DNA from 2 places in the Aurantimonas sp. NFXS3 genome. Region 1 is predicted to be linked to the other one. Evidence: predicted binding sites of a transcription regulator. Region 1 holds the regulator's gene; the other holds the start of a gene.
What was found. The regulator HrcA, encoded in region 1, represses chaperone genes, less so after heat shock. The targets are predictions, from matches to a motif close to GTTAGCACTCNCNNNNNGNGAGTGCTAAC.
Positions count from the first base shown of each region.

Region 2: groES (co-chaperone GroES) is a predicted target of HrcA. The motif match lies at 1,931-1,959, and genes of this name have one in related genera.

Region 1 covers NZ_JAGDDZ010000002.1:400,517-403,926, forward strand. The annotation lists gene rph (ribonuclease PH) at 1-403, opposite strand, end outside; gene hrcA (heat-inducible transcriptional repressor HrcA) at 642-1,751, shown strand; gene grpE (nucleotide exchange factor GrpE) at 1,873-2,601, shown strand; gene J3367_RS07070 (DUF411 domain-containing protein) at 2,682-3,140, shown strand; gene folD (bifunctional methylenetetrahydrofolate dehydrogenase/methenyltetrahydrofolate cyclohydrolase FolD) at 3,196-3,410, opposite strand, start outside.
Region 2 covers NZ_JAGDDZ010000001.1:103,497-106,906, reverse strand. The annotation lists gene J3367_RS00475 (bifunctional riboflavin kinase/FAD synthetase) at 1-831, opposite strand, end outside; gene J3367_RS00470 (TIGR01459 family HAD-type hydrolase) at 831-1,721, opposite strand; gene groES (co-chaperone GroES) at 2,022-2,318, shown strand; gene groL (chaperonin GroEL) at 2,402-3,410, shown strand, end outside.

The DNA.
Region 1 (3,410 bases):
CGTAGCCGCCGGTGATCGCCGCCGTGCGGGTGCCGCCATCGGCCTGGATGACGTCGCAATCCACGGTGATCTGGCGCTCGCCCAGCGCCTGCAGGTCGACAACGGCGCGCAGGCTGCGACCGACGAGGCGCTGGATTTCCTGGGTGCGGCCCGACTGCTTGCCGGACGCCGCCTCGCGGCGCATCCGGTCGCCCGTGGCGCGCGGCAGCATGCCGTATTCGGCCGTCACCCAGCCCTTGCCGGAATTTTTCAGCCAGCCCGGCACGCGCTCTTCAAGGCTCGCCGTGCACAGGACATGGGTGTCGCCGAACCGGACGAGGCACGAGCCTTCGGCGTGACGGGAGTAGTTCCGCTCGAGGCTGACGGGCCGCAATTCGTCGAAGGCGCGTTTGGATGGCCGCATGATGAGGTCCTGACAATCGGTCCTGGAGAAGGGAATAGATGCTTCGGGTTGCGCCGGGCTTGTATCGGCGATGACCCGACGGATCAAAGATTTTCGCGTCGCCGTCATGGCGGGGCGCCGCGCGATGGCAGAAGATCGGCCGGAAAGGTGCTTGCGGCGAGGGCTATCGCGGCCGGACGGCTTGGCGAGGGCCCGAGCATTCCCTATAGTCCGGTCATGCGGGAAACGATGCGACGCCATGACTGAATTCCGTTTGCCTGTCAGCGATTTGGCTTCCGGAGCACTGCCGCTGGACGAGCGCTCGCGGGAGATCTTCCGGCTGATCGTCGAAAGCTATCTCGACATCGGCGAGCCGGTGGGCTCGCGCATGCTGTCGCGGCTCCTGACCAACGCGCTTTCGCCGGCCTCGATCCGCAATGTGATGAGCGATCTGGAAGCGCTCGGCCTGATCTATGCGCCGCATGTCAGCGCCGGACGCATGCCGACTGAACTGGGCCTGCGCTTCTTCGTCGACGCCTTTCTGGAAGTCGGCGATCTCGGCTCCTCCGAGCGCGAGGAGATTGAGGAAAAGGTGCGCGTGTCGGGCGACGGCCGCCCGTTCGAATCGCTTCTGACCGAGGCGAGCCAGCTCCTGTCCGGCCTCTCTCGCGGCGCCGGCATCGTGCTCACCTCCAAGGCCGATCTGCGCCTCAAGCATATCGAGTTCATCCGTCTGGAGCCGACGCGGGCGCTGGCGGTGCTGGTCGGCGCCAATGGCGAGGTGGAGAATCGCATTCTCGACCTGCCGGCCGGTGTCACCGCCTCGCAGCTCGTCGAGGCCGGAAACTTCCTCAACGCCCATATCGTCGGCCGTACGCTGGGCGAGGCGAGCGAGGAGATCGCCCGGCTGAAGGACGACACCTCCAGCGCCCTCGATCTCCTGTCGCGCCAGCTCGTCGAAAAGGGGCTCGCGGTCTGGTCCGGCGCCTCGGCCGACCAGCCGGCGCGGCTGATCGTGCGCGGCCGGGCCAACCTCCTGGAAAATGTCACCGCCTCCGAGGACATCGAGCGGCTGCGCCTGCTTTTCGACGACCTCGAAACCAAGAGCGGCATCATCGAGCTTCTGGGCCTTGCCGAGAAGGGCAATGGCGTGCGGATCTTCATCGGATCGGAGAACAAGCTTTTCTCGCTGTCCGGATCCTCGCTGGTGGTCGCCCCCTATCAGGGCGGCGGCGAGAGCGTCATCGGCGCGGTGGGCGTGATCGGTCCGACCCGGCTCAACTACAAGCGGATCGTGCCGATGGTGGACTATACCGCGCGCATCGTATCGCGGCTTCTGACCTCGGGCGCGGCTGCCCGCGAGGCTTGATTTTCCGTCCCGTCAATTCGATATGCGGCGCGACAACGATTTTCCGCCGCGCTGCGCGGTTCGCGTGGGAACTCCCACCGCCGGACTTGCGCAGCCAGGCCCCGACACGAGGTGATGACGCATGAGCGATACCGGCAAGCGCGAACACGACGAAGCCCGCAACCGGGCGGCTGACCCGGCCGCCCGCGATCGCGCCGACCCGGCGAGCGAGGCCGAGGCGCGGCGCGCGGCGGCCAATGCCAATGCCGAGGGCAGCGGCTATGCGGACGCCGCCAGCGGCTTTGCCGACGCCGATGCGGCCGCCAGCGCCGATGCCGAACGCATCGCCGCGCTGGAAGCCGAGAACGCCGACGTCAAGGATCGCCTGCTGCGGCTGGCCGCCGACATGGAAAACCTGCGCCGGCGGACCGAGCGCGAGGTCAAGGATGCGCGCACCTATGCGGTGACCGGCTTTGCCCGCGAGATCCTGTCGGTCGCCGACAATCTGCGCCGCGCGCTGGAAGCCGTGCCGGCCGAAGCCAAGGCCGATGGCGAGGGTGGTCTGGCCGGTCTCATCGACGGCGTCGAGGTGACCGAGCGGTCGCTGCTCAGCACGCTGGAGAAGCACGGCGTCAAGAAGCTCGACCCGGAAGGCCAGCGCTTCGACCCGAATTTCCATCAGGCGATGTTCGAGATTCCGAACACCGAAGTGCCGAACGGCACCGTCCTGCAGGTCGTGCAGGCGGGCTATGCCATTGGCGAGCGCGTGCTGCGCCCGGCCATGGTCGGCGTCTCCAAGGGCGGGCCGAAGGCCTCTGCCGCCAAGGCCGAGGCGGACGCCGCCCCGCAGGACGCCGGCGACACCATCTGATCGCCACAAAGCCCGCCGACGCTTTTCCGTATCGCGGGGACCAGTTCGCGATACGGATGCCAGGCAAGAACAGGCGACTTATGACGAAGACGATCCTCCCGCTCGCGGTTTCGGCCGGACTGCTCGTGCTCGGCACGCTGGCGGCCAAGGCCGATCACGCCGATCGGCATATGTCGGTCTGGAAGTCGCCGAGCTGCGGCTGCTGCGAGGCCTGGACGGACATTGCCCGCGCCCATGGCTTCGACGTTACCGTCACGAACACCGACGAACTGACCCCGATCAAGCGTGCGGCGAAGGTACCGGCGGCGATGGAAGGGTGCCACACGGCCAGGATCGACGGCTATGTCATCGAGGGCCATGTGCCGATGGATGCGATCGACCGGCTCCTCGCCGAGCGTCCCGCCCTGGCCGGCCTGTCGGCGCCGGGCATGCCGATGGGCTCGCCCGGCATGGGCGACGATCCGGATGCCCGCTACGACGTCTACGGCTTCGGCGGCGAAGGCGGTCCGACCGTCTATCAGGCTGTCGGCGCCCGCTGACCGGCCGCCAATTTCTGACAGGACAGGGCGTCGCGCCTGATCCTGGTGGCCCGGCTCAGAAGCGCGGCGGCGTGCGACCGGCGGCGCGGCAGGCCGCCACCAGCGTGTTGGCCATCAGCATGGCGATGGTCATCGGCCCGACGCCGCCCGGCACCGGCGTGATCGCCGCGGCCTTCTGCGAGGCGGCCTCGAACGCCACATCGCCCACCAGCCGGGTCTTCGCCGAGCCGTCCGGATTGTTGCCCTTCTCGGGGGCATCAATCCGGTTGA
Region 2 (3,410 bases), on a different contig from region 1:
CGAAACGGTCTCGCCATAAAGATCGCCCGAAAAGTCGAACAGGAAGGTCTCGAACAGCGCCGCGCCATTGTCGAAGGTCGGGCGGCGGCCGAAGCTCGCCACGCCGTCATGCAGCGTGCCGTCGGCACGGCGCAGGCGCACCGCGTAGATGCCGTGCTTCAACAGGCTGTCCGGCTCGATCACCATGTTTGCGGTCGGATAGCCCAGCGTGCGGCCGAGCCTGGCACCGCCGACCACCTCGCCGGCAATCGTCCAGCGGTAGCCGAGCAGCCCCGCGGCCTCGGCGACGGCGCCCTCCCCGAGGCGGTCGCGGATCCGGCTCGACGACACCGTCTCGCCGCCCTCGTCGACGAAGGCCGGCACAAGGGTGGCGCCGAAGCCATGCATCCGACCCGCCCCGGCCAGCGTCTCGGGCGTGCCGCCACGCTTGGCGCCATAATGGAAGTCGAAGCCGGCGACCACGTGATGGGCGCCCATCGCCTCGACCAGCACGGTCTCGACGAAGGCTTCCGGCGCGAGGCCGGCAAACTCGCGGGTGAACCCCTGTTCGACCACCGCGTCGAAGCCGAGCATCTCCAGAAGGCGCGCCTTCATCGGTGCCGGTGTCAGCCGCGCGACAGGCTGGTCGGGCCGGAACACCGAGCGCGGATGCGGCTCGAAGGTCAGGCAGACGAGCGGTCGTCCTTCGGCCGCCGCGATGGTCCGGGCCTCTCCCAGGACGGCCTGATGGCCGCGATGCACGCCGTCGAAATTGCCCACCGCCACCACGGCGCCGCGCAGATCCGCCGGCACGTCCGCGACCGAGCCGAGACGCGCGATCGCGTCTGGCATCATGTCAGGGCAGCCATGAAGTAGCGCGCCGTCAGGCCGCGTTCCGACAGGACGGCGGCGACGGTCTGCGTCGCCGAATCCGCCGACGCCAGTTCCTCGCCATGGATGCCGTCGGTGATCAGCAGTGCGTCGGCGCCGAAATCATTGGCGCCCTTCACGTCGGTCATCAGCCCGTCGCCGATCGCCAGCACCCGCGACGACGCCCCGAGATCGAGGACGCGCGACGCGACGTCGTAGATCGGCCGGTGCGGCTTGCCGGCAAGGCGCACCGTGCCGCCGATCAGGCCGTAGTCGCGCGCCAGCGCCCCGGAACACGGGATCAGCCGTTCGCCGCGATGCACGACGATGTCCGGATTGGCGCAGATCATCGGCAGGTCGAGCGCCTGCAGCCGGGCCAGCATGTCGGCATAGTCTGCCGGCGTCTCGACCTCGTCGTTGTAGAGGCCCGTGACGATCACCGCCCTCGCCTCGGCCTCGCCGACCAGATCGACGTCGATGCCGGCGAAGAGGTCGTAGTCACGCTCCGGCCCGATATGGAAGACCGGACCCGCGACATCGGCGATCAGGGCGCGCGTCGCGTCGCCGGAGGTGACGATGGCGTCATAGGCGTCGTGGGAGAAATCCATCGTGCCGAGCTGCGCGACCACCCCGGCCGACGGGCGCGGCGAGTTGGTCAGGAGCACCACCTTGACGCCCGCCGCACGCGCCGCCGTCAGCGCCGCCTCGGCGGCCGGATGCTTGACGACGCCATTGTGGACGACGCCCCAGACGTCGCAGAAGATCGCGTCGTAGTCGCCGGCGATCTCGGCCAGCGCGGCGATCGGCCGGACGTCCTGCGGCGGTCGGACGGTATCCGTCCCGCGGCCGGTGTCGGAGAGAGAAGTTTCCATCGGTGTCCACGCTGCCATTGCCTGTCCCGTGCCGATAGAGGCGGCCTGCCGACCGGTCAAGGCGAAGCGCTGTCGCAAGCGCCCGCACCTGCCGCGTCAACCCCGCCCAGGGATGCCGGGCCGATCCCGGACGGCGATTAACGAAACTTCGATGACGCGATGCGCCGACCGCTTGACACCGCGCCGGCTGCGACACTATCTCCATCGTCGTTAGCACTCGCCCCAGGTGAGTGCCAGTTGTTCACGCCGGATGCCGAAAAGCGGGTCCGGCCATATCCGTCAACGAAGGGTTCAACGAACATGGCAGCTGTGAATTTCCGTCCTCTGCACGACCGCGTCGTGGTCCGTCGGGTGGAATCCGAAGCCAAGACGGCTGGCGGCATCATCATTCCGGACACCGCCAAGGAGAAGCCGCAGGAAGGCGAGATCGTCGCCGTCGGTTCCGGTGCTCGTGACGATTCGGGCAAGGTCGTGCCGCTGGACGTGAAGGCGGGCGATCGCGTCCTCTTCGGCAAGTGGTCGGGCACCGAGGTCAAGCTGAACGGCGAAGACTTCCTGATCATGAAGGAATCCGACATCATGGGCGTCGTCGCCTGATCAGGCGCCTGCGATTTCCGTAATTCCACGAAACTTCGAAACGGCGCGGCCTGATCAGATGGCGCGCCCGGGAGAATACGAACATGGCAGCTAAAGAAGTAAAGTTCGGCCGCGACGCACGTGAGCGCATGCTGCGTGGCGTCGACATTCTTGCCGACGCGGTCAAGGTGACCCTCGGCCCGAAGGGCCGCAACGTCGTCATCGACAAGTCCTTCGGCGCCCCGCGCATCACCAAGGACGGTGTCTCGGTCGCCAAGGAGATCGAGCTCGAGGACAAGTTCGAGAACATGGGCGCCCAGATGGTGCGCGAAGTGGCCTCGAAGACCAACGACAAGGCCGGTGACGGCACGACCACCGCGACGGTTCTCGCCCAGGCGATCGTCCGCGAGGGTGCCAAGGCCGTTGCCGCCGGCATGAACCCGATGGACGTCAAGCGCGGCATCGACGCGGCCGTTCTGAAGGTCGTCGAGGCGCTCGGCGTTGCCGCCCGCTCGATCGACACCTCGGACGAAGTCGCCCAGGTCGGCACCATCTCCGCCAATGGCGAGAAGGAAATCGGCGAGATGATCGCCTCGGCCATGCAGAAGGTCGGCAACGAGGGTGTCATCACCGTCGAGGAAGCCAAGACCGCCGAGACCGAGCTCGAAGTCGTCGAAGGCATGCAGTTCGACCGCGGCTACCTGTCGCCGTACTTCGTGACCAACCCGGAGAAGATGGTCGCCGAGCTCGAGGATTGCTACATCCTCCTGCACGAGAAGAAGCTCTCCAACCTCCAGGCGCTGCTGCCGGTCCTCGAGTCCGTCGTGCAGTCCTCCAAGCCGCTCCTCATCATCGCCGAGGACGTCGAGGGCGAGGCCCTGGCCACGCTGGTCGTCAACAAGCTGCGTGGCGGCCTGAAGATCGCGGCCGTCAAGGCACCGGGCTTCGGCGATCGCCGCAAGGCCATGCTCGAGGACATCGCCGTCCTGACCGGCGGTACGGTCATCTCCGAGGACGTCGGCATCAAGCTCGAGAACGTCACCCTCGACATGCTCGGCCGCGCCAAGAAGGTCTCGATCACCAAGGAAAACACCACCATCGTCGATGGTGCCG